Linked DNA regions of Paraglaciecola sp. L3A3. The protein of the gene in region 2 interacts with the protein of the main gene of each other region in a pairwise test. Links are inferred from orthologs where the notes say so. Each region holds a gene or a part of one and is shown on either strand. Other genes may lie near its edges. The genes, in order: lolA and GQR87_RS11085.

Region 1 (10,926 bases), 370 kb from region 2 along the record:
ACTTTGCATCTTAACGGTACCTTTGTTCCTGACTACGTTTATCTAGTTCCCTTAAAAAATCTAGCTTCTCGGCAAGCTTTTTTTCCAGACCTCTATCATTAGGTTTATAATATTCTGTATTTTTTAATTGTTCAGGGAAGTAACATTCGCCTGCCGCATAAGCATAGGATTCATTATGGGCATAACGATATTCTTGGCCATAACCTAAATCTTTCATTAGACTGGTTGGTGCATTACGTAAATGTTCTGGCACTGGGTAATCCGAGGTATCTTTAGCCTCATTCACCGCGGCCTTAAAAGCTACATATACAGCATTACTTTTTGCTGCACTGGCACAATACAAGGTTGCCTGAGCAATAGCTCGTTCGCCCTCTGAAGGTCCCACACGATGGAATATATCCCAGGCATTTAAACAAATTTCCATTGCTCTTGGATCGGCATTACCAATATCTTCAGTTGCGATAGCTAATAAACGCCTAGCCACATACAAAGGGTCACATCCAGCTACTAACATTCTCGCATACCAATAAAGAGCTGCATCGGGGGCTGAACCTCGAACTGATTTATGAAAAGCTGAAATCAAATCGTAAAATAAATCGCCACCTTTATCGTACTGAGCGACTTTTTCACCTACAGCTTGTTTTACCATTTCTGCAGTTAATACTTTTTCTTTTGCATCAACAGGTAAAAAATCTGCGGTCAATTCTAGATAATTCAGTAAACGCCTTGCATCACCACTGGCCAGATCTAATAAAATAGAATTGGCATCTGAGTCGATCGATAAGCCCAAATTTCCTAAGCCGCGTTTTTCATCGGTTAAAGCTTGTTGTAAAACTAAATTTAACTCTTCACTGTTCAAACTTTTGAGGACATACACCCTAGCTCTAGACAATAATGCATTATTTAATTCAAAAGACGGATTTTCTGTGGTGGCACCAATAAAAGTAACAGTACCGTCTTCTATATAAGGCAAAAATGCATCTTGCTGACTTTTATTAAATCTATGTACCTCATCAACAAATAAAATAGTGCGTTTTTGTTGCTGCGCATAAAGTTTGGCATTATCTATTGCTTGACGTATATCTTTTACACCACTACTAACGGCAGATAATCTTTCGATATGAGCATGGCAATGATTGGCGACCAATTCAGCTAAAGTGGTTTTTCCGGTACCAGGCGGGCCCCATAAAATCATAGAATGACATTGACCACGGAGTAATGCCGCACGCAAGGGTTTTCCTTCTCCCACTATATGCTGCTGACCAAAATATTGTTCAATAACGGCTGGACGCATTCTGGCGGCTAAAGGAATAAACTCATCAGAAATTAACCCGGATTGCTCAGGATTAAAGTTAAATTCCTCTGTCATAAGGCGCGCTGATCATCCAATTCATAGCCTTCTGGCATAGTAAAAACAAACTTATTCGTTGTTAACGTTTTATTTTGCAATATATTCGAAAAGGTTAAAGTACTGGTTTGTTTCTGTACGTCTGTTGTTTCAAGCTGAACAAGTTTATCCTGACGATCAAATACTAAGCGTAACGTTTCTACACTACCAGTTTGTTGTATTGGGCTAATAATAAATTCTTTATCTTTCACCATAACGTTAAATTCTAACCACTTATTGCTACTAGGATCAGTGAGTAAGATCAATGGGTTATTCTCGATGGCGGAATCCTGATTATAGGCAACTACCTGCTCCATAAATGGGTCTATATTCCATAAGGTTTGTCCATCCGCTAACAAGATATTATCATTCGGTGCCAGTAACTCCCAATAAAGTTTATTAGGTTGTTGCAATACAATATTGCCTCTGGCTTCTTGTAATACAGTGTTCTCTATATCTACCACTTTTTGCGTAAAGTCGGCTTGATAACTTTTTAATTGCTGCAATTTTATTTGTAATGCTAATTTAGCGTCACTCACAATGTTGCCACTTAGTGCTGCATATGAATTAGCAGTAATAAATAAACTGGCAACTAACAAACAAAATAATTTAGCTGGAAATGTTTTTTTCATGAAAATTTAAATCTCTGTATTAAGCTGTTTAATCTCTTGGCGCCGGAGCAGCAAGTACTTCGCGATTACCATTATGGCCTTGTGAACTTACGACTCCACTAGATTCCATTTGTTCCACTAAACGCGCGGCTCTATTGTAACCAATTCTGAATTTACGCTGCACACTAGATACTGAAGCACGTCTTGTTTCAGTGACAAATGCCACAGCTTCATCGTAAAATACATCAAATTCTTGATCTTCACCTTCAGGTTGTTCACCTGGCAATAAAATTTCTGCGCTCGCATCACCATTTAATATTTCATCTATATATTGAGGAGCCCCGCGTTTTTTCCAATCAGCAACAACAGCATGGACTTCATGATCGTCAACAAATGCTCCATGCACTCGAGTAGGTACACCTGTTCCAGGTGGTAAATACAACATATCACCAGCGCCTAATAAGGCTTCTGCACCTTGTTGATCGAGTATGGTTCTCGAGTCAATTTTAGAAGATACTTGAAAAGCAATACGAGTCGGGATATTAGCTTTAATTAATCCGGTAATAACGTCAACAGAAGGTCTTTGTGTGGCAAGCACTAAGTGAATGCCTGCTGCCCTAGCCTTTTGCGCAATACGCGCAATCAGTTCCTCAACTTTTTTACCTACTATCATCATCATGTCGGCGAACTCATCGACGACGACCACAATTGCCGGTAATTTTTCTAAGAATGGCGCTTCTGTTTCCATGCTTTCCTCTGACTTCCACAAAGGATCTCGAATGGGCTCACCGGCTTCAATTGCATTTAATACTTTGGTGTTAAACCCTTTCAGGTTTCGCACCCCTAAAGCTGACATTAATTTATAACGACGTTCCATTTCGCCCACACACCAACGCAGTGCATTCGCAGCTTCTTTCATATCAGTCACTACTTCAGCTAATAAATGAGGGATACCTTCATAAACCGATAATTCCAGCATTTTAGGATCTATCATGATCATACGCACATCTTCAGGCGTAGATTTATATAACAGACTTAAAATCATCACGTTAACACCGACAGATTTACCAGAACCTGTAGTACCTGCAACTAATAAGTGCGGCATTTTGGCTAGGTCGACAAATACAGGTTTACCTGAAATATCTGCACCAAGTACCATAGTTAAAGGAGACTCAGCAGACTGAAATCTTTCATCAACTATCACTTCACTTAAACGTACCATGTCGCGTTTTTTATTCGGTAGTTCGAGGCCAATAACTGATTTACCTGGAATAACTTCAACTACCCTAACTGATATTGCCGACATAGAACGAGCTAAATCTTTAGATAGGGTGGTGATTTTACTGACTTTGACACCTGGTGCTAAATCCATTTCAAAACGAGTGATTACAGGCCCTGGATAAACGCCCACTACCCTAGCTTCGATATTAAAGTCAGCTAATTTAGCTTCTAATAAACGGGATACAATTTCTAGTTCTTCTGGGGTTATAGGATTCTTAATTTTATCTGGGCGTTCTAATAATTCAAAAGACGGCATAGGTCCTTGCTCAGTTCCTTCTTCTGATCCGCTAGGGTCAGTATCAGCAACGGCTTTTTCAACCTGAGGATCGGGTTCATCTTTAGTTTTTTTCCGAGATAAATTAATTTTTTTCTTTAACTCGGTGATAGATATTGGATTTTTAGTCGAACTTTGAGGTTCGGGATCATCAAGAATGTCTTGAGGAACCATAGGTTCAACAGTAAAAGGAGGGATATCATTATCATCAAAATCGCTAGCAACTTGAATATCACTGTTCCAAAAGTTGTCTTCTACTGCAGCCGGCCTGATTGGTTCTGCGGTTTGTTCCTTTGGCTTTTTAAAATTTAATAGAGGTGTTGTTGATTCTTTGAGTTTAGCTGGCGCACGGAAAATAAATAAACCAGTAAAAATAGTTAGTTCACCTAATTTATCGACAATAGTTAGCCAAGAGATACCACTTAATAAGGTCACCCCTGCACAAAAAAAACTGAGCAACAATAATGTTGTACCAACTAAACTAAAATATGGAACTAAAGACGAACTGAGAATATCCCCCACCACACCACCTGAAGCGTAATTATGTATATCACCAGCATTTAAACTGAGTAAACCTGTGGCTCCTAGCACTAACAAGATTACACCGATAATTCTTAGACCAATATTTAAATAATCAACTTCTAACAAATTTTTAGTTTGTTGAAATAAAAACCAACCTAAAAATGCGCAACAAAATGGTAAGGTATAGGCGAAAGTACCTAAGGTGAAAAAAAGAATATCTGCAAACCAAGCGCCAATTGGGCCAACCCAATTGTTAACGTTGGTTTGTAATCCAGCTTGACTCCAACCTGGATCAGCAGGATGAAATGAAGCTAAGGCCAACAGTAAAAAAAATGCAAAAGCCGCACTGATAATCATGCCAACTTCCATTATTCTTTGGATGCCTGTGAGTCTTGCCATAGTGTTATATTCGTTCTAAGTTTGAGACTAAAAAGCCAATTACTAGTTAATAGCTATAAGATACCAGTCAAGTCATAAAAATCCTAGCAAGCTGCGGCCTATCGCTCGGTTATTAAACAATCCAGTACAAGAAATTCATTTCAAACTTATTTTAACCTGTGTGGACTCTTTAACTTCCTCCATAACGACATAAGTTCTTGATTCACTTACACCCGGTAAACGTAATAAAGTGTCACCTAATAATTTACGATAACTCGACATATCGGCTACTCGAGCTTTTAGTAAAAAGTCAAAACTACCCGAGACTAGATGACACTCTTGAATATCCTCATGTGCCCTAATCGCTGCGGAAAACTCTTCAAATATATCTACTGAAGTTTTACTTAGCGTGATTTCAACAAAAACCAACATAGCTGCACCCAACTTAGTTGGATCGACACGAGCATGATAACCAGTAATATATCCCTGTGATTCCAACCTTTTGACTCTCTCAAGACAAGGACTCGCACTTAAACCAACATTTAGTGCCAATTCGGAATTAGTTATTTTGCTATTCTTTTGCAGTGCGATGAGTATGTTTCTATCAATTCTATCTAAGTGTTTCGGTGTTTTTACCAGCATAGTTAAAACCGCAATATTGCCATATCACAGCATTATATACCGTGAAAACTGATATTACCCAGTAAAAAACTGAATGCATTACTCTATACTGCAAGCTAATACTTAATAGCTAGGGTTTTAAAATGTTAATTGGCGTACCTAAAGAAATAAAAAATCATGAATACCGGGTTGGACTCACTCCCGCATCAGTGAAAGAGTTTATTAATCATGGCCACCAAGTTTGGGTACAACAAAACGCGGGAAGTGCTATTGGCTTTTCAGATCAAGATTATATTAATGCTGGTGCGACAGTAAAAAACGAAGCGGAGATAATCTTTTCCAATTCCGACATGATAATCAAAGTGAAAGAACCACAAGCAAATGAATGTAAAATGCTTCATCAAGATCAAATATTATTTACCTACTTACACTTAGCAGCTGATTCTACACAAACGGAATTATTAATAGCATCTGGTGCCAGTTGTATCGCTTATGAAACAGTGACTGATAACAAAAATACATTACCACTTCTAGCCCCTATGAGTGAAGTGGCTGGGCGGATGGCCGTACAAGCCGGCGCTCACTTTTTAGAAAAGACATATGGAGGAAGCGGTACATTATTAGGTGGAGTGCCAGGAGTAGCACCTGGAAAAGTAATGATTATTGGTGGTGGTGTGGTAGGGATAAATTCTGCAAAGATGGCCTTAGGTTTAGGTGCTGATGTCACTATTTTAGATAAATCATTAGCTAGGTTAAGAGAAATAAATGACATTTTTTTAGGTCAAGTCAAAACAGTCTACTCAACGATTGAGAGCATTGAACAATACTCGGCAATAGCCGACTTAATAATAGGGGCGGTACTTATTCCCGGGGCTTCAGCACCAAAACTTTTAACCCGTGAAAATATTAAGAGTATGAAAGAAGGGTCTGTGGTAGTAGATGTAGCGATTGATCAAGGAGGATGTTTCGATACATCTAAAGCTACAACTCACCAAGATCCCACTTATATAGTTGATGGGGTCGTACATTATTGTGTTGCAAACATGCCAGGTGGTGTTGCTCGTACCTCAACAATAGCACTTAACAACGCTACATTACTAAATGGATTAACATTAGCAAATAAAGGACTTAAACAGGCTCTTTTAGACGATCCCCATTTAATGAATGGCTTAAATGTACATAAAGGTAAAGTAACCTACAAAGCAGTAGCAGAAGCATTATCAAATAAGATTAGTTTAGAGTTTGTACAAGCAAAGCAAGCGCTAGATCTAAAACAATCAAAAAATTGCTAGTAGTTAGGCGTTTTTAATAGCCTTGCTACAACTAGTCCAGAATCAGCTAAACCTAAGCATATAACTAACCTGAATACTGGATAAGCCGAACCTCTCGATAACGCTCTTTTTGTGCCTAGCTGCGTTGGATTGTCTAGCAATAACACGTTATTACGTACGACAATCCGCCTTGCTATACACGAAAAATTTCGTCACCGAGTAAGCATCCAAGTGAGGTGATTTGGGTGAATATTATGAAGTTATTTAATTGTAATGATAAATTCAGATTAGACGATACTTCTTATCCAGAACTCAGGTTAACTAAGTTATTTAGTTCGCCTTTACACCCTTTAGTTTTACGTTACACTGAAATTAGGCATATCGAAACGTTTGATTTCAACGAAACATGAGGCGCTATTATATGATTATTGATAAATGTATTAACCAAGACATTAAACAAGCACTTAACCAAGTTAACATTTCAAAAATTATGTCTAATGGCGTATTAACTGTTTACGAGGGATGGTCTATTCGCCGACTTTCAAAATTTTTTATTAAGCATAATATTTCAGGTGCACCTGTCATTGCAGCAGACGATGAACTAGTTGGTGTAGTGACACAATCAGACATTATTCGTTTTGAAAGCCATGAACCTAGCGAACAAGAAATTCAGAAATTAGTCACTCAATTCTGTGGACCATTTGCTGGCAATATGGACGAATCCGAAATAAGACGGATCCAAGACAAAGCCAACGATTATTGTACAGTTAACTCAATCATGACTACTAAGGTATTTTCAATAAATGGTAACGCAAATATTTATGATGCCTATGAATTAATTGTAAAAAATGACATACACAGATTATTCATTACAGAAAAAGGTATTTTAAAGGGAGTAGTGACAACAATGGATATATTGAAATATTTGTTAGAGGATAAATCGACAAAGCAGGTGTAAAATATAAAAAAATTTATATATACACCTACTCAACACACATTAAAAAGCTATATTCGTGAATTATTGAATAGAATTGTTAATATCTATTAGGGCTGCCAAGGGATCGGCCGCTTGAGTAATTGGACGACCGATAACCATATAATCAACACCCACTGCCATAGCCTGTTGTGGAGTCATAATTCTTTTTTGATCGCCAACATCTGTGCCTACTGGGCGGATCCCCGGAGTCACTAATAAAAATTCTTTTCCTAAAGTTTGTTTCAGTAATTCGGCTTCCTGCGCTGAACAGACCACACCATCCAAGCCACTTTGTTTAGTAAGTTTAGCTAATCTTAGTACATGCTGTTCTGGTGTGGAGTTAATCCCAATAGCTGATAATTGTTGCTGATCCAAGCTAGTTAAGACAGTCACAGCGATTAGCAATGGAGATGTCGTTAACCCATTACTATCTAGTGCTAGTTTAGCCTGCTCCATCATCTTAGGCCCGCCTGAAGCATGTACATTGACCATCCATACACCTAAGTCAGCAGCAGCTTGGCAAGCTTTTGCTACAGTATTAGGAATATCATGAAATTTTAAATCTAAAAACACATCATAGTTTTGATCGACTAAGCCTTTTACAAAGCTAGGACCAAAATGAGTAAACATTTCTTTGCCAATTTTTAAGCGACATAATTCGGGATTTAACCTATCTATAAACGAATTGGCTTTTTGTTGATTATCAAAATCTAACGCAACCACTACTTTTGGATCTTGCACTTTATTCCCCGTCTAGGCCTTTAATCGGTTTAACTGTGCCCCACTTTTTACATGAAGGGCATAACCAATGAATTTGTCCACCTGAAAACCCACAGCTATGACATCTATACTTTGGTCTTTGTTTAATTTGTTCTTCTACTAGACCTTTAAGTAAAACTAGGCTATTTGTAGACTGTTCATGTTCTTGTAAATCTATATATAAAGCCATTAAGGTTTTAAAACCTTTCATAGTGGGATGTTTCTTCAATTGTTCTAATAAGACTTCAGCTGCTTCAGAACTCTGACCATTCTTAGCCATTTGGGTAACTTTTGCCAAATATGCTGTGGCACAGTGTTGCCAATACCTTTCTAATATATGGGTGAACTTTTGCTCATCATCTAATTTTTCTGAACACTCAGCGATCAAAGGAATGGCTTCACTTAACCAGTTAATATCTCGTACCGGAACCTGTTCTAAATGCTCAATTGCAGCAGAATAATATTCTTGTTTCATGGCCATTTGACCTAACATTAACCATGGCCGTACTGCATTATCATCAGCCTGAATCGCCTTATTAAGGTTTGATTCTGCTATCTCAAATTGATTATTTCTGATTTCTATAGATGCCTGTTCACAATAAAAATGGGCGACTCGAGCGCATAGTTCTTCACTATCTCCGCCAGCACCCATCATTTGCTCAGCTAATTCTATTGCTTTAGGCCAATCTTTAGTGGATTGATAAATATTAAATAATTGAATTTGTGCATTAAGAAAATGTTTTTGGCTATTCATTAATTGTAAAAATGCATTTTCAGCCCGCTCTAAAAAACCAGCTAAAATATAATCTCTGCCTAACTCATATAAAGCAGTTTCACGTAAAGATGCGGATATTTCTTCTTTACTGACTAAATTTTGATGGACCCTGATAGCTCTGTCCAATTCGCCTCTATGACGGAAAAACTTTCCCATTGCAATATGGGTTTCTACCGTGTCACTATCCAGATCAATCATTTTAATTAATGTATCAACTGCCTTATCAGGCTCATCAGATAAGAGAAAATTAAGTCCACGATAATAATGTTTAGCTAAAATACTAGATTGTTTACGCTGAGCTTGGCGAACACTGTTTCGACCCATTACCCAACCATACCAGGCTGCAACAGGAAGTAATAAAAAGAGAAGTTCTAGCATTATTGACTATGTGATACCTGTGAGAGTTTTTTATTTTTTCTTTCTAGGCTTGTGATCCGCCATTTTAGACGGAACACATAAACCGTACTTAAAATGAAACAAACACTAAAACCTAAAATAAACGTTATCCCTAGGACAAATGACATTTTCACTTGGCTAGAAAAATCATTAATTAAATAATTAACTGAAACTAAATGACCATTTTGTGAACCAACAAAACCCGCAATAACTAACACCAGCAGAATAAAGATAAGCAGTATTAAACCTTTGACTTTCAACCCAGCTCTCCTAATTAGTGTTATTTGTTCAATGGAATTGTAGTTTTTGTATCGTATTTAAGCTACAAAAAACAGGTTTGAATAGATTATATTGCTACTGTAACAAAAACGGCACTCGAATTGGAGTGCCGTTTTTAAATTATTTATAAAAATCAATTAGCTAAGCTTTCGTTGACCCGCTCACGTAATTCTTTGCCAGGTTTAAAGTGAGGAACGTATTTACCTTCCAATTTCACTGTTTCGCCCGTTTTAGGATTACGCCCAACACGTGGAGCACGATAATGTAGAGAAAAACTACCGAAACCTCTGATTTCAATCCGCTCACCTTTTTGTAAGGTTTGCGCCATTTGTTCTAACATTTCTTTTATCGCAGACTCAACATCTTTAGCAGGTACTTGACGTGCTTTATCGGCTAGTCTTTCAATAAGTTCTGACTTTGTCATTTACAAACCCCCAATTAATCAAAAAGCTATTAATACCGATAATAAACGCGTTAGCGTATTTGTCAAAACTAATAATGTTTTAAAAAATAACTAACACGTTTGCCACTGTTTTTATTAGTCGTTTTTAGCTGCTTTAAATGCATCAGCGAAAGCGTTACTGAAACCAACTTCTTCTTGTTGATTTACTTTATCTAACGCTTCTTTTTCATCTGCTTGGTCTTTCGCTTTAACAGATAAGTTAACAACGCGGTTCTTACGATCAACGCCCATAAATTTGGCTTCGATTTCAGAATCAACAGTTGCTACTTCAGTTGCATCTTCAATACGTTCACGAGCTAAATCAGCTACACGGATATAACCTTCAACTTCATCAGCAAGTTTAACAGTTACACCTTTAGCATCAACGGCTGTGATTGTACCAACAACAATTGTGCCTTTCTTAGTATCAGTGATGTACTGATTGAAAGGGTCTTCTTCAATTTGTTTAACGCCAAGAGAAATACGCTCGCGCTCAGGGTCAACCTGTAGGACAACAGCAGAGATTTCATCACCTTTCTTAAAGTCACGAACAGCTTCTTCGCCTGTCTTATTCCAAGAAATATCAGACAAGTGAACAAGACCGTCTATGCCGCCATCAAGACCGATAAAGATACCGAAGTCAGTGATAGATTTGATCTTACCAGAAACTTTGTCACCTTTGCTTTGTGCTTTAGCGAACTCTTCCCAAGGGTTAGGAATACATTGTTTAAGGCCAAGAGAAATACGACGACGTTCTTCGTCAATTTCAAGAACCATAACTTCACAAACATCACCAAGGTTAACCACTTTAGATGGGTGAATGTTTTTGTTAGTCCAATCCATTTCTGAAACGTGAACTAGACCTTCAACACCGTCTTCGATTTCTACGAAACAACCGTAGTCAGTAAGGTTAGTTACAGCACCGCTTAATTTAGCGCCTTCAGGGTAACGGTT
Region 2 (12,560 bases):
CCTTCGGCATCAATAACCACAAGCTGGCTATTGACTATATTTTTATGCATATATTCGCCAACTTTTACATCGGCCAATGCGTCCGAAGAGCTTTGTAGGATCAGCACCTCGCACTTCATGTCATTTAAAATGTCTCGATGGTCTGAAAAAAATGTGGCTTTAGCAAACGTTTTTGCCACTATTGGGTCTGTACTACAGAAACTACCAGATAGTTCACCGATAAGCTCTTGCGATTGCGAGCTACCTATAACAAGTGGGGCTAAATAGTTAGCCCAACCGATATAGTTTTTATCCATTAGATCTATCAATTCTTCTAAATCTTGGCGCTCAAATCCACCTTGATAATCTGGGGGAATATTTAAGAAACAAGGTGAGGGACAGATCATAATAATTTTTTTAATTATTTGTGGAACATCAAGAGAGGCGATAGAAGCAATAATTGAACTCACAGAATGACCAATAATAGTCACATCTTTAAGTTGTAACTCGTCAATAATCTCGATTATATCTTGCGCATATCCTTCTAGTGTTGAATATCGATTTTGTGAATATTCTGCTAACAATGAATTTCCAGAACCTACGTAATCAAACAAGATGACTTGATAGTGTTTTTCTAACTCAGCCAGCATAAATCGCCACATATTTTGATCACAGCCGAATCCATGGGCAAGCATCAATGTTGGGGCATTATTTAAACCTGAGACTTTGACGTTATTTCGTAATGATACGTTATGCATATTAAACTATTATTTTCTGCTCTTGAATATAAACTCAGTATACAGATAGCATCCATGCAGTCACTCGGCTAATGAATATTAATTTAAGTTCGAGGCTTGTTTCACCAATTCATAATAAAAAGTGAGCTCTCAGAATACCCCCCTAAAAAGCACTTGAAATCATTTTAAGCCCCGTATATAAAATGATGCTAAATCATTACTTCGTTTGAAATTAAGATTATTATTAAAACTAATAGGGTAAACAATCAGAGATGATTTATTTCTGGTGTAAACATATAGTTGTTTGTGGTTTATACCTGCATGAATTTAAAATAATCAGTCAAACCCGTTAATATATTAGTGGTGGCAATGGCTGAAAGAATTAAGCCCATCACTCGGCTAATAACACTGGCCCCACTATTGCCAATAAAACGGCTGATTAACCCAGACATTAACATTAAAATATAAGCTAACAGTAAAACGCCTAACATAACTAATGCAGTCAATGCTTGTTCTAAAAAAGTATACACAGAATTTTTAGTTAAAAGTACCGCAGCTAACATAGCCCCTGGACTTGCTATAGAAGGTATTGCAAGGGGAAAAATAGCCGTTTCTTTATGAGACTTTCTTAACAGTTTTATTTCTTCTTCCGGTTTACTTTGACCAAATATCATATTCATGGCAAATAGGAATAACACAATTCCTCCGGATATTTGAAATGCCGGAAGAGGAATATGCAAAGAATTCAACAAATATTCGCCAATAAACAGGAAAAACAATAAGACAAGGGCAGCGACAATTGTCGCCAGTAAAGCAACACGACGCTTAGTCTTTGCGTCATATTTATCAGTTACCGCAATAAACACCGGTAGAGTACCTATTGGGTCAATAACAGCAAAAAAAGTAATAAAAACGGCAACAAAATCTATCATGTAATTTTTAGTCCAAGCGCAGGGTGAAAGTTTTTTGAATTTAATAAAGAAAAAAATATGGCATTAATAATTATGAAATCAGTTTGCTAACTAATTCGTTATTAGAACAATATAGTGAATGTGTGTTGTTCACAACAGATCAACGAATTAATTAACCCAGTACATCTCTAACATTTCTAAGAATAAACTTAAATTTATCTTTGTTTTTCAATTGATTAAGTATTCATTGTACAACACGGTCTTATGTATTCAAAGGAAACTAGTGATCGATAACCCATTCGAGTACGTACGAAATTACAAGACAGTGTCAGCAAAGGCCAAAAAACTTGATAAGCAATATTAATATAGACCAACTTAATACTATGCCCTCAGACTACAGAGCTAGGTTGATAAATAGTTTGTCCGGATTCAAAAGTGCTAATTTGGTGGCAAGCCGAAGTAAAAATGGAGTGAATAACCTGGCTATTTTTAGCTCTGTATTTCACCTTGGAGCTTCACCCGCTTTAGTGGGATTTGTCACTCGGCCAAATACAGTTGAAAGACATACTTTAGCAAACATCCAACAAACCAAACAATTTACTATTAACCAAGTTAACAGCGGTTTTTGGCAAGCGGCACACCAAACGTCTGCCCGTTATGATGCCAACGTATGTGAATTCGAACAAACAGGATTAACCGTTGAAGAGATAGATAACATTAACGTCCCTTTCGTCAAAGAAAGTAAATTGAAATACGCGTTAACTTTGAGGGAAATAATCCCAATGGAAATAAATAACACCTTATTAATAGTGGGTGAAATAAGCCATATCATTTGCATGCAAAATGCTATAAAAAAAGATGGCTACATAGATTTACAAGAATTAAACACAGTTTCTGTATCAGGCTTAGATAGTTACCACACAAGCCAAAGATTATCCCGTTTAAGTTATGCTAAACCAGACCAATTATTAACATTGTTAAATGTGGATGGGCAGCCTGATTATTTATAATCAAAAAAATAGCCATAATCAACCTTGTTTACTTCCCATAACGATTTACCCAGAGCTAATAGGAAAACTTTATGCTAACGATATTTTATGATGGTAATTGTCCAATGTGTTGTGCAGAGATGAATAAGCTAAAGGGTTATGATAAAACAGAGCTAATTCATTTAGTAAATATCCAACAAGACAACTTTCAAACTCTTTACCCCCATGTCAAATATAGCGATGCCATGAAAATACTGCATGGATATTATCAAGGACAATTATTACTTGGATTATCCGTCACTCACAGGGCTTGGACTCTAGTTGGTAAAGGCTTTTGGGTGGCTCCGCTTAACTGGCCAGTGATAAAAACTATGAGTCATTATGTCTACTTATTAGTAGCTAAATATCGTCACCCTATTTCCACTTTTCTTAGCAAACTTTTAGGGCTTAAAACCACTCAATGTAATTCAGGAATATGCCATGACAAGTCGAACAACATTAATAATAGGTGCAAATAGCAGCATAGGCGCAGCAATTGCGGCACATCACCAACAACTGCCAACCGAAGACATAATATTAATTAGTCGTAAAATTACGCATCAACTAGCGACAGCTAAAAATGTAAAAACAATAATGGTTAAAAATTATCAAGCCAACTCAATAGATTTGGCAATTGAACAACTTAAACACATCAACAGCAAAGCTATTGGTCATGTATATATTTGCAACGGAATTTTACACAACGATGCACTTCGCCCAGAAAAACGACTAGAGGATTTTAATCAGGAAGCGTTTAATCAGGTGATGACGGCAAATGCATTAACACCTATATTATGGTTACAAAAGTTAACACCAATCCTGACAGGAGAAAAGCCTTGTAAAGTAGTATTGTTTAGTGCTCGCGTTGGCAGTATAAGCGATAACCAATTAGGTGGCTGGTATAGTTACCGAGCATCAAAAGCTGCGTTAAACATGATGATAAAAACTGCTTCAATAGAGTTAGCCCGTAGAGCAAAAAATATAAAATTAATAGCCTTTCATCCGGGGACAACAGACACAGCCTTGTCTAAACCCTTTCAACACAATGTGGCAAAAGACAAATTATTTAGCAGTGAATTTGTCGCAACAAAACTATCTGAAATAGTTGAAAATGTAGCAATAGATCAAACTGTGAGTTACTTAGATTGGCAGGGGAAAACGATAGACTGGTAAAAACAAATTAGGTAACTGTTTGAATATTTTAATTGTGACTATGAGTATTCATTCTAAATAAATAGTTAATTTACCTTAATAGCAAAATTGATTGTTGCTGTTTTTTACTCATCTTATTCACCACTAAATCAAAGCTATTATCTATCATACGTTCAATTTCACCTTGAGGAATAGAGCCATCTAAGATCACTGTGTTCCAGTGAAGTTTGTTCATATGGTAACCGGGAATAACTGCTGGGAATATATCTCGTAACATGACAGCTTCTTGAGGATCACATTTAAGATTCATCCAATAATCTTGATTGTCGTTTCCCACGTTCTCTGTGTTATCTCTCCTGCCCATCTTACCAATGGCTAATGTAGCAAACATTTTATCTTTGACCTTGTACACAGCTATGCCCTCGCCAAAAGGAAACACCTCAGCGGTGAAAGGTTTTGTCAGCAAATATTGTTGAGCTTGTTTCTGATCCATACTTAATCCGCTACAGATTTAATCTGCAACTCATAAAAAAGGCCTCTTAAATTAAGAAGCCTATATTTAAATAAATCGACTCTTATTGTTTTAGTAAATCGTGTACATTGCATAAATCAGTTTTACCATTAATGATTTCGTCTGGCGTTAATCCTGAAATCTCATGGGGAAACACTAACCACTCGTTACTTTCATGTACAAAATAATCTGGCACAATATTAGTTTTGTTATTATCTGGTTTGTAATATGGGCAAGCAATGCGTATATCTTTAGGCATATTAGCCCGTGATAACTTTTTAATTTGCGCCATTAAAGCTTCAACACTTCGGCCTGAATCAAATACATCATCAACAATTAGTAAACTATCTTCAGCATTGGCATTTTCTATTAAATAATGTAAACCATGAACTTTAATAGTTTTAGATTGTTGATTTATTCCATAATATGAAGAGGTACGGACAGCTATATGATCAGTCTCTACTTTTTTGAAGTCAAAATACTCTTGAACAGCAATACCAATTGGTGCACCACCTCGCCAAATACCAATAATAAATTCAGGGCGAAAACCACTGTCATAAACTTGGGCAGCAACACGGAATGAATCTTCCAGAAGTTGCTGTGCGGTGATAAATGTTTTTTCCATCAATATTGACCTTATGAAACCTTCCACCATGTATTTTATGGTGAGTTTTGTGTTTTGATAACAATTGTAGACTAGCCGGTCATTGTATACCGAAATAACCTTAATTACAGAGTTCTACGCGATTTATTCATATTTTAATGCATTCGCTGGACTGACTTTTAGCGCTTGGTAGGCTGGATACAAACTTGCCACAAAACACAATATCAAGGATGTGAGGATCAGAATGCCGACTTGATGCCATTGTAAATCTATTGGTAAACCAGTGCCATCTGGCCCTAAAAAGATGGGGACATTCAATAAATCTAAAATATTATTGATTTGCGATACCAACAGTAAACCTAAGGTTAAACCAATTACAGTCCCCTTAATGCCATTGTATGCACCATTAAACAAAAATATGCCCATAATGTTTTTACGGGTCATTCCTTGAGTCAGTAATATAGCGATATCCCCTTGTTTCTCGGTCACCACCATGACTAATGCTGACACAATATTAAATGCAGCCACAGCGACAATTAATAACAACATCAGCGACATCATATTTTTTTCCATTTTAACAGCATCAAATAATGCGCCTTGTTGAATGCGCCAATTAGTCGATTCATAACCAAGGTTTTCTAACTCAGCTGATACCGCTTTATAATCAAACGCATCTTGTAAAAATAACCGAGTTTGCGCGATACCCTGTTTTTTAGCACGCAATAATTTTGCAGCATCATCAACATTAAGCAGAATGACTTTATCGTCTAAAGCCGATCCCACATCGTATATGCCCACCACGTTAAAAACTCTTTGGCTATAAATCCGCCCGAAAGGACCAAAAAAACTATTGCCTGAGGCTATTAATCGAGTTTTGTCGCCTATCCGTAGTTGTAATTGAATAGACAAAGCACGGCCTATCACCACCCCATACTCACCTTTATTTAAATCAGACAGTTTGCCAATCAACATATTATTGCTAATAACCGAAGAGGTCTGCATCGCTTCCGGATCCACGCCATGAAACTGCACACCTTTAAGCCCTTGTGCTGATTGTATTAATCCCTCACCCTCAATATATTCTGTACTGGCAAGCACGCCAGCAATATCATCAAATTGAGTGGGTTCAAAAGATGAATGATTATTGGTTTTCACTAAAATATGAGGTGTAATACCTAGATTACGCAGTTTTAGTTCGCCTTCAAATCCGTTCATAACAGACAAAACGGTAATCAAAGACATTAAGCCTAAAGCAATGCCGGCCACAGAAAACATATTAATAAAGGCAATAAAATTACTACCTTTTGAGGCTTTTGCATAACGTAAGCCAATAAAAGCAGGTAAAGGATAAAACATGTAAGATAGGACTCTTTGCCAATAAACAGTTAAAAAATAAGTGTTTAACTATTGGTATACTATTGAATGTTGATGAATAATACGTGCTTGATGGCTATGTCACAAGTAAAGCATATGTTTCATTACGCCAATTGTTAGTATGTAGAACTGCTTTTGTGAATGATCAATAATAACCAAATCATAGACTCGGGGAATGAATGGATAAATTAACTCTGCAGCAGAAACATGAACAATTCAGTGAATTCTTTATGATTAATCACGATCTCCCAGTCAATATACGTGAACTTGCACGTGACTTTGCTTTACCTGATGTTGATGATCTACACAACCACATGCCCTATACCTTTCAAGTGGCCAGTGAGATAGGGGCTATAGAAAGCAAAGCATTGCGACCTTTACGTAATTTAGGTGAGCATGCTAGTGAATTAGTGGAATTTCTCAATCATCAATCCCGCAAGATTGATTTAATGATGTCACTTATTTTACAACAGCAATCAGATCCAGCAGAGCAATTTTATTCTGTTCAATTTGGTGGCGGTGGTATCACGATTAGTACCGACAAACCAATTGATATAGGTACAAAAATCGAACTTAAACTTTTTCTTCGAGAAGAAGCTTGTGCCATATTTTGTTTTGCTGAAGTAATCACTTGTAAGCCCCACCAAGATACGTACCATATATCCCTAATTTACACTCGTATTCGTGAAGAAGACCAAGACTTATTGGTCAAAGCGAGTCTCCATTTACAAGCGATTGCCTTGCGCAAACGAAATAAGCAAAAACAAAACGAACAAAATTAATGACTCTTAGTATATTTTCACCACCGTTACCTAACAACACTCAAAAGTCTAAAAACGATATTCGTCATTGGGGTTCACTCCAAGGAAGTAGTAACGCTTTAGTCATTGCCAATGCAGCAAATAATGCCGACGGACCAATCTTACTAGTAACTGCTGATACCCCTAGCGCTATCAAGTTAGAAAAAGAGCTAGATTATTTCTTAGAAGATCAAACTTTAGAAGTACAATTATTTCCAGACTGGGAAACCCTTCCCTATGATAATTTTTCACCTCATCAAGATATAGTCTCACAAAGATTAGAAGCACTTTATCGACTCACACAAGGTGATAAACGCATATTTATAGTGCCCATCAATACCTTGATGATGCGCATGGCGCCAGTAGATTATATTGGCAAATATTTGCTTATACTGAAAGTTAAGCAAAAATTGGCCATTGATAATTTTAGATCAGGTTTAGAACGTGCTGGCTATTTGCATGTTAACCAAGTGATGAGTCACAGTGAGTTTTCAATACGCGGTAGTATTATCGATTTATTCCCTATGGGTAGCCAACATCCGTTCCGCATAGATTTATTTGATGACGAAATTGATACCATTCGCCATTTCGATCCTGAGACACAGCGCTCAGGAGATAAGATTGATGAAATAAAATTATTACCCGCCAGAGAATTCCCAACTGATAAAGAAGCCACTAGTTTATTTAGACAACAATATTTAACAAAATTTGATGCTAATAACAGTAAGGAATCGGTTTTTCATCAAGTAGGCAAAGGATTAATGCCTGGCGGTATTGAATATTTCTTACCCTTGTTTTTTACCGAAACAGCCACCTTATTTGATTACCTGAATCAAGATACTACAGTGTTAATGCACGGTGACTTACATAAAGCCCATGAACATCATTGGAAAGACGTTAATCATAGATACGAACAACTAAGATACAATTTAGTCAGGCCGTTACTTCATCCTGCAGATATATACATGCGAGACGAGGAGTTATTTGCCGCTCTGAAAAATTGGCCCAGAGTACAAATACAATCTGAGAACCTAGATAAAAAGTCTGGGCATTATAACTTTGCTACGTCTGTTGTAACCGAGGTGGCCTTAAAACCACAGAATAAAATCCCTTGGACTGGATTAAAACAGCAAATAGCCGATTGGCAGTCTAAAAAAGTAAAGGTTTTATTCAGTGCCGAATCAGCTGGACGCCGTGAAGGTTTATTAGAAATATTAACTAAAGCTGATATCAAACCTAAACATTTCAAACATTTTAGCGATTTCATTTTAAGTGATGACGAAATAGGCATTACAGTTGGCCCTGCCGAATTTAGCTTTTTGTTGTCAGATCCTGAATCAGATATAGCCTTTATTACAGAAACCGAATTACTGGGTCACAAAATAAGCCATAGGCGTAAAAGAGATACCCGCCAAGGCACAGATGAAAATGCCATTATCCGCAATTTGGCTGAATTGCGTTTAGGCCAGCCAGTGGTACATTTTGATCATGGTGTAGGACGCTATTTAGGCTTACAAACTCTGGATGCCGGTGGCGTCACCACAGAATATTTATCCATTGAATATGCGAAAAAAGCCAAACTTTATGTACCTGTTGCTTCATTACATTTAATCAGCCGTTACAGTGGTGGTGATATCGATCATGCACCTTTACATCATTTAGGTAATGACACTTGGACTAAAGCTAAAAATAAAGCTGCCGAAAAAGTACGAGATGTAGCAGCACAACTGTTAGACGTTTATGCCAGACGAGCAGCGAAACCGGGCTTTGCCTTTAAAATTGCTTGGGATGAATACCAAGCATTTAGTGATAGTTTTCCTTTTGACGAAACGCTAGATCAACAAAAAGCAATTAATGCTGTTATTCAAGACATGGGTTCTGCTAATGCAATGGATAGATTAGTCTGTGGTGATGTTGGCTTTGGTAAAACAGAAGTGGCCATGCGCGCAGCGTTTATCGCAGCTAACCAGGGCAAACAAGTAGCGATTTTAGTGCCCACCACGCTGCTGGCCCAACAACATTTTGAAAACTTCAAAGAACGCTTTGTCAACTGTCCCTTTAGAATTGAAGTGTTATCACGCTTCGTTAGTGCGAAAGATGCCAAACAAGTCATTGCCAATATAGAAGAAGGTAAAATCGATATTGTGGTGGGTACGCATACCCTGTTACAAGAAAAGCTTAAATTTAATGACTTGGGCTTAGTAATAATTGATGAAGAACACAGGTTTGGCGTACGTCAAAAAGAGAAGTTTAAAGCATTACGTTCAGACGTAGATATTCTAACGTTAACCGCCACACCTATTCCTCGTACCTTAAATATGGCACTCAGTGGAATGCGCGATTTGTCGATTATTGCGACTCCGCCTGCCAAACGTTTACCTATTAAAACTTTTGTGCAACAGCGCAATAAAGAGCTTATTCGCGAAGCTATCATGCGAGAAATTCTCCGTGGTGGTCAAGTGTACTTCTTGCACAACGAAGTAGACACAATTGAAAAAACAGCCGAAGAGATAAAAGAAATTGTTCCTGAAGCCCGCATTTCAATTGGCCATGGGCAAATGCGAGAACGTGAATTAGAAAAAGTCATGACAGACTTTTATCACCAAAGATCAAACGTGCTTCTATGTACAACCATTATAGAAACCGGTATTGACGTACCCTCAGCCAATACCATTGTAATGGACAGAGCGGATCATTTAGGTTTAGCGCAATTACACCAATTACGTGGTCGTGTAGGTCGTTCACATCACCAAGCTTATGCTTATTTATTAACCCCACACCCTAGACGTTTAACAAAAGATGCAAAAAAACGACTAGAAGCAATTTCTTCTCTGGAAGAACTTGGAGCTGGTTTTGCTTTAGCCACTCACGATCTAGAAATTCGTGGGGCGGGTGAACTTTTAGGTGATGGTCAATCAGGTCAAATATCCAGTATCGGCTTTACCTTATACATGGATATGTTAGAACAAGCTGTCGAAGCATTAAAAGAAGGTAAAGAGCCTAGTTTAGATAAGGCTTTATCTGAACAAACAGATATAGATCTGCGAATACCTGCACTAATACCTGATGATTATATTCATGATGTGAATACACGTTTATCTTTGTATAAAAACCTAGCTGGTTGTAAAGATGAACGAGCAATAAACGAATTACAAATCGAAATGATTGATCGCTTTGGTTTATTACCGCAAAGCACCAAGAATTTATTAGACATAGCCTTGTTAAAAATCAAAGCTAAAATAATTGGAATCAGTAAAGCAGAGGGTACGAGTAAAGGAGGGTTTGTTGAGTTCTCACAAAAAACTCAAATTGACCCAGGTTTTATTATTAAGTTGATACAGTCACAACCAAGAGTGTATAAGTTAGACGGACCACAAAAATTGAAATTTAACGTGCCTACTGAATCAGCCGCAGATAGACTAGCTATGTTTAAAGATATCCTTGATCAATTTAGTCAACAATTGCGTCCAGCATAATGAGTAATATAAGTAAAATGCAAAGTGTATTAACTAGTAGTATCAAAAAGGCAGTCACTTCACTTGGTGTGGCTGTAGTCACTTCAGCTGTCTTAAATTCATCGGCTTATGCGGCTGATAAAGAATGGTGGTTTGATGTTGAAGTCATCGTTTTTACTCGAGATTTGTCTACCAGCCCTGTAGCAGAGGCTTTTACTCAATCTTCTTTATTGCCCGCTGCTACTGAGCATACAGATTTAATTACTTCTTATTTAACACCTGATTTGACTTATATGCGCGGAGATTTACCTTTTTGTCGTCAGTCAAAACTCGCAGCCATAGAACAACAGAGACAAAAGGATTTTGCATTTCCTCAACCTATAGTTGAAGCAGAAGAACAAACAGGTGAGCAAGTAGAAAACTCAATTCCTGAACTCGTATCAGTGCAGACTGATGAAACAGTAAATACGGAAACCACGACAGACGAGAATTTTGAATACCAAGTAGCCACCACAGATATATTTGCTGACCAAGACAAAGATTCGGCTTCTAAGCTTGCCTCAGCAGCACCTGCTCTAAAGGACAAAATACAAGAAACAGAATTAGCAAAGCAATTGACTGAAGAGTCATTGAACGAAGAATCCGCAATTCAATATTTACCAATCACCATTAACTGGATTGAATGGCAAATACCTGCTCAATTGCCTTGTGCCTATGCTGAACAAGTCGAACCATCAATTGAATTTTTACCCCAAGTAGAAAGTGAAACAGTATCCAAAGATCCGCTGACATTAATTAGCCAAGTGCCTAAGGTGATTAATGGCGTTGAATGGTTAAATAAATCACAAGCGCCATTTTTATTGCCACAAGATCAACTGCGCATGACAGAGCTGTATACCAGTATAAAAAAACAGCGTGGGATTGAACCTATGATCCACCTAGCTTGGCGTCAACAAGTGACTTTTGGCGCTGACAATGCCCAAGGTTACCGTTTGTTTGCCGGTGATAATTTTGCCGCACAATTTGATATTAACGGTCAACCTAAAATTCAACAAGATGTATTAAATCAAGTACAAACTGAAACGGTTGTTGTTGATGACGAATTGTATATACCTAAAGAAGAAAGAGAAAAGTTATCAGCCAGCGAACTGGAAGAATTGATAACAAAACTTAAGCCTAATACAACAATAAACGAGCTTACTGAAGAAGACCTTTTAACTAAAATTGAACAAGCCTTACTCAGTGAAACTATTATTGACAAGGATTTACCCACTAAACAAACACCAGATCAAACAGAGTTGTTGGCAGAACTCACACAACTATGGGGGGTAGACGGTTTTATTAAAGTCTACTTACAAAATGTCGGACGTGTTCCTTATTTACATATCAATAGTAATTTAGATTATCGACATCCAATATTAAACCAACAAACATCAAGTCAAATATTGGCTAACGGAGGTAAACCTACTGAACATTTACAAAGTGTAAATTTTAACCAACTGAGACGGGTTATCAGTAAACAAATACATTATTTTGATCACCCCTTATTTGGTATGGTGGTGACGATAAATCGTTACAATTGGCCGGTTGAAAATACAGATCCAGTAACAGATAATGAATAAGTTAAAGGCACTTAATCTTTATTAATATTACGCATATAATGCGCCGTCAAAATATCAACTAGCTGAGTTTTATAGATGAAAATAATCATTAACCTTATCCGTAACCTACTGGGTGGATTAATTGCATTAGTCGATGTAATCACCCGTGGCACTAAATTAAAAAGAACACCTGAAGCGCAAAAACGGGTAGAAGATGAAACTAAAAGTTTAGCTTTGTATCAATTTTTTGCCTGCCCGTTTTGTATTAAAACCAGACGTGCCATGTACAAATTAAATTTACCCATAAATAAACGCAATGCATCTCAAGGCTCTGTCTATCGAGACGAATTGTTAGCAGCAGGCGGCAAAGTTCAAACTCCTTGTCTACGAATTGAAAAAGATGGTCAA

The links.
Region 1: the proteins of GQR87_RS11085 (region 2) and lolA interact in binary tests that used the Escherichia coli proteins (3 or more experiments, as listed by UniProt). The link is inferred for Paraglaciecola sp. L3A3 from one-to-one orthologs.

Annotation. Positions count from the first base shown.
Region 1 is NZ_CP047023.1:2,268,811-2,279,736, reverse strand. Bases 193-2,983 are described here. They hold lolA (outer membrane lipoprotein chaperone LolA), read right to left. Parts: upstream 2,020-2,983; coding sequence 1,366-2,019; downstream 193-1,365. Other genes in these bases: GQR87_RS22585 (DNA translocase FtsK), read right to left, coding at 2,048-2,983; GQR87_RS09510 (replication-associated recombination protein A), read right to left, coding at 193-1,369. Outside these bases: fluoride efflux transporter CrcB, read right to left, coding at 1-9; more of GQR87_RS09510, read right to left, coding at 11-192; more of GQR87_RS22585, read right to left, coding at 2,984-4,474; leucine-responsive transcriptional regulator Lrp, read right to left, coding at 4,610-5,095; ald (alanine dehydrogenase), read left to right, coding at 5,218-6,366; GQR87_RS09485 (hypothetical protein), read left to right, coding at 6,600-6,755; GQR87_RS09480 (HPP family protein), read left to right, coding at 6,767-7,303; pyrF (orotidine-5'-phosphate decarboxylase), read right to left, coding at 7,364-8,062; lipopolysaccharide assembly protein LapB, read right to left, coding at 8,064-9,233; GQR87_RS09465 (lipopolysaccharide assembly protein LapA domain-containing protein), read right to left, coding at 9,233-9,511; ihfB (integration host factor subunit beta), read right to left, coding at 9,664-9,954; rpsA (30S ribosomal protein S1), read right to left, coding at 10,069-10,926. UniProt on the Escherichia coli protein: Participates in the translocation of lipoproteins from the inner membrane to the outer membrane.
Region 2 is NZ_CP047023.1:2,643,096-2,655,655, forward strand. What follows is about bases 4,173-6,993. They hold GQR87_RS11085 (lipoprotein-releasing ABC transporter permease subunit), read right to left. Parts: upstream 6,279-6,993; coding sequence 5,067-6,278; downstream 4,173-5,066. Other genes in these bases: GQR87_RS11075 (MmcQ/YjbR family DNA-binding protein), read right to left, coding at 4,173-4,300; GQR87_RS11080 (phosphoribosyltransferase), read right to left, coding at 4,383-4,943; GQR87_RS11090 (PilZ domain-containing protein), read left to right, coding at 6,476-6,993. In the rest of the region: GQR87_RS11050 (alpha/beta fold hydrolase), read right to left, coding at 1-737; GQR87_RS11055 (MarC family protein), read right to left, coding at 1,028-1,648; GQR87_RS11060 (flavin reductase family protein), read left to right, coding at 1,978-2,637; GQR87_RS11065 (thiol-disulfide oxidoreductase DCC family protein), read left to right, coding at 2,709-3,134; GQR87_RS11070 (SDR family NAD(P)-dependent oxidoreductase), read left to right, coding at 3,097-3,828; more of GQR87_RS11075, read right to left, coding at 3,899-4,172; more of GQR87_RS11090, read left to right, coding at 6,994-7,078; mfd (transcription-repair coupling factor), read left to right, coding at 7,078-10,572; GQR87_RS11100 (CsiV family protein), read left to right, coding at 10,572-12,173; GQR87_RS11105 (glutathione S-transferase N-terminal domain-containing protein), read left to right, coding at 12,249-12,560. UniProt on the Escherichia coli protein: Part of an ATP-dependent transport system LolCDE responsible for the release of lipoproteins targeted to the outer membrane from the inner membrane.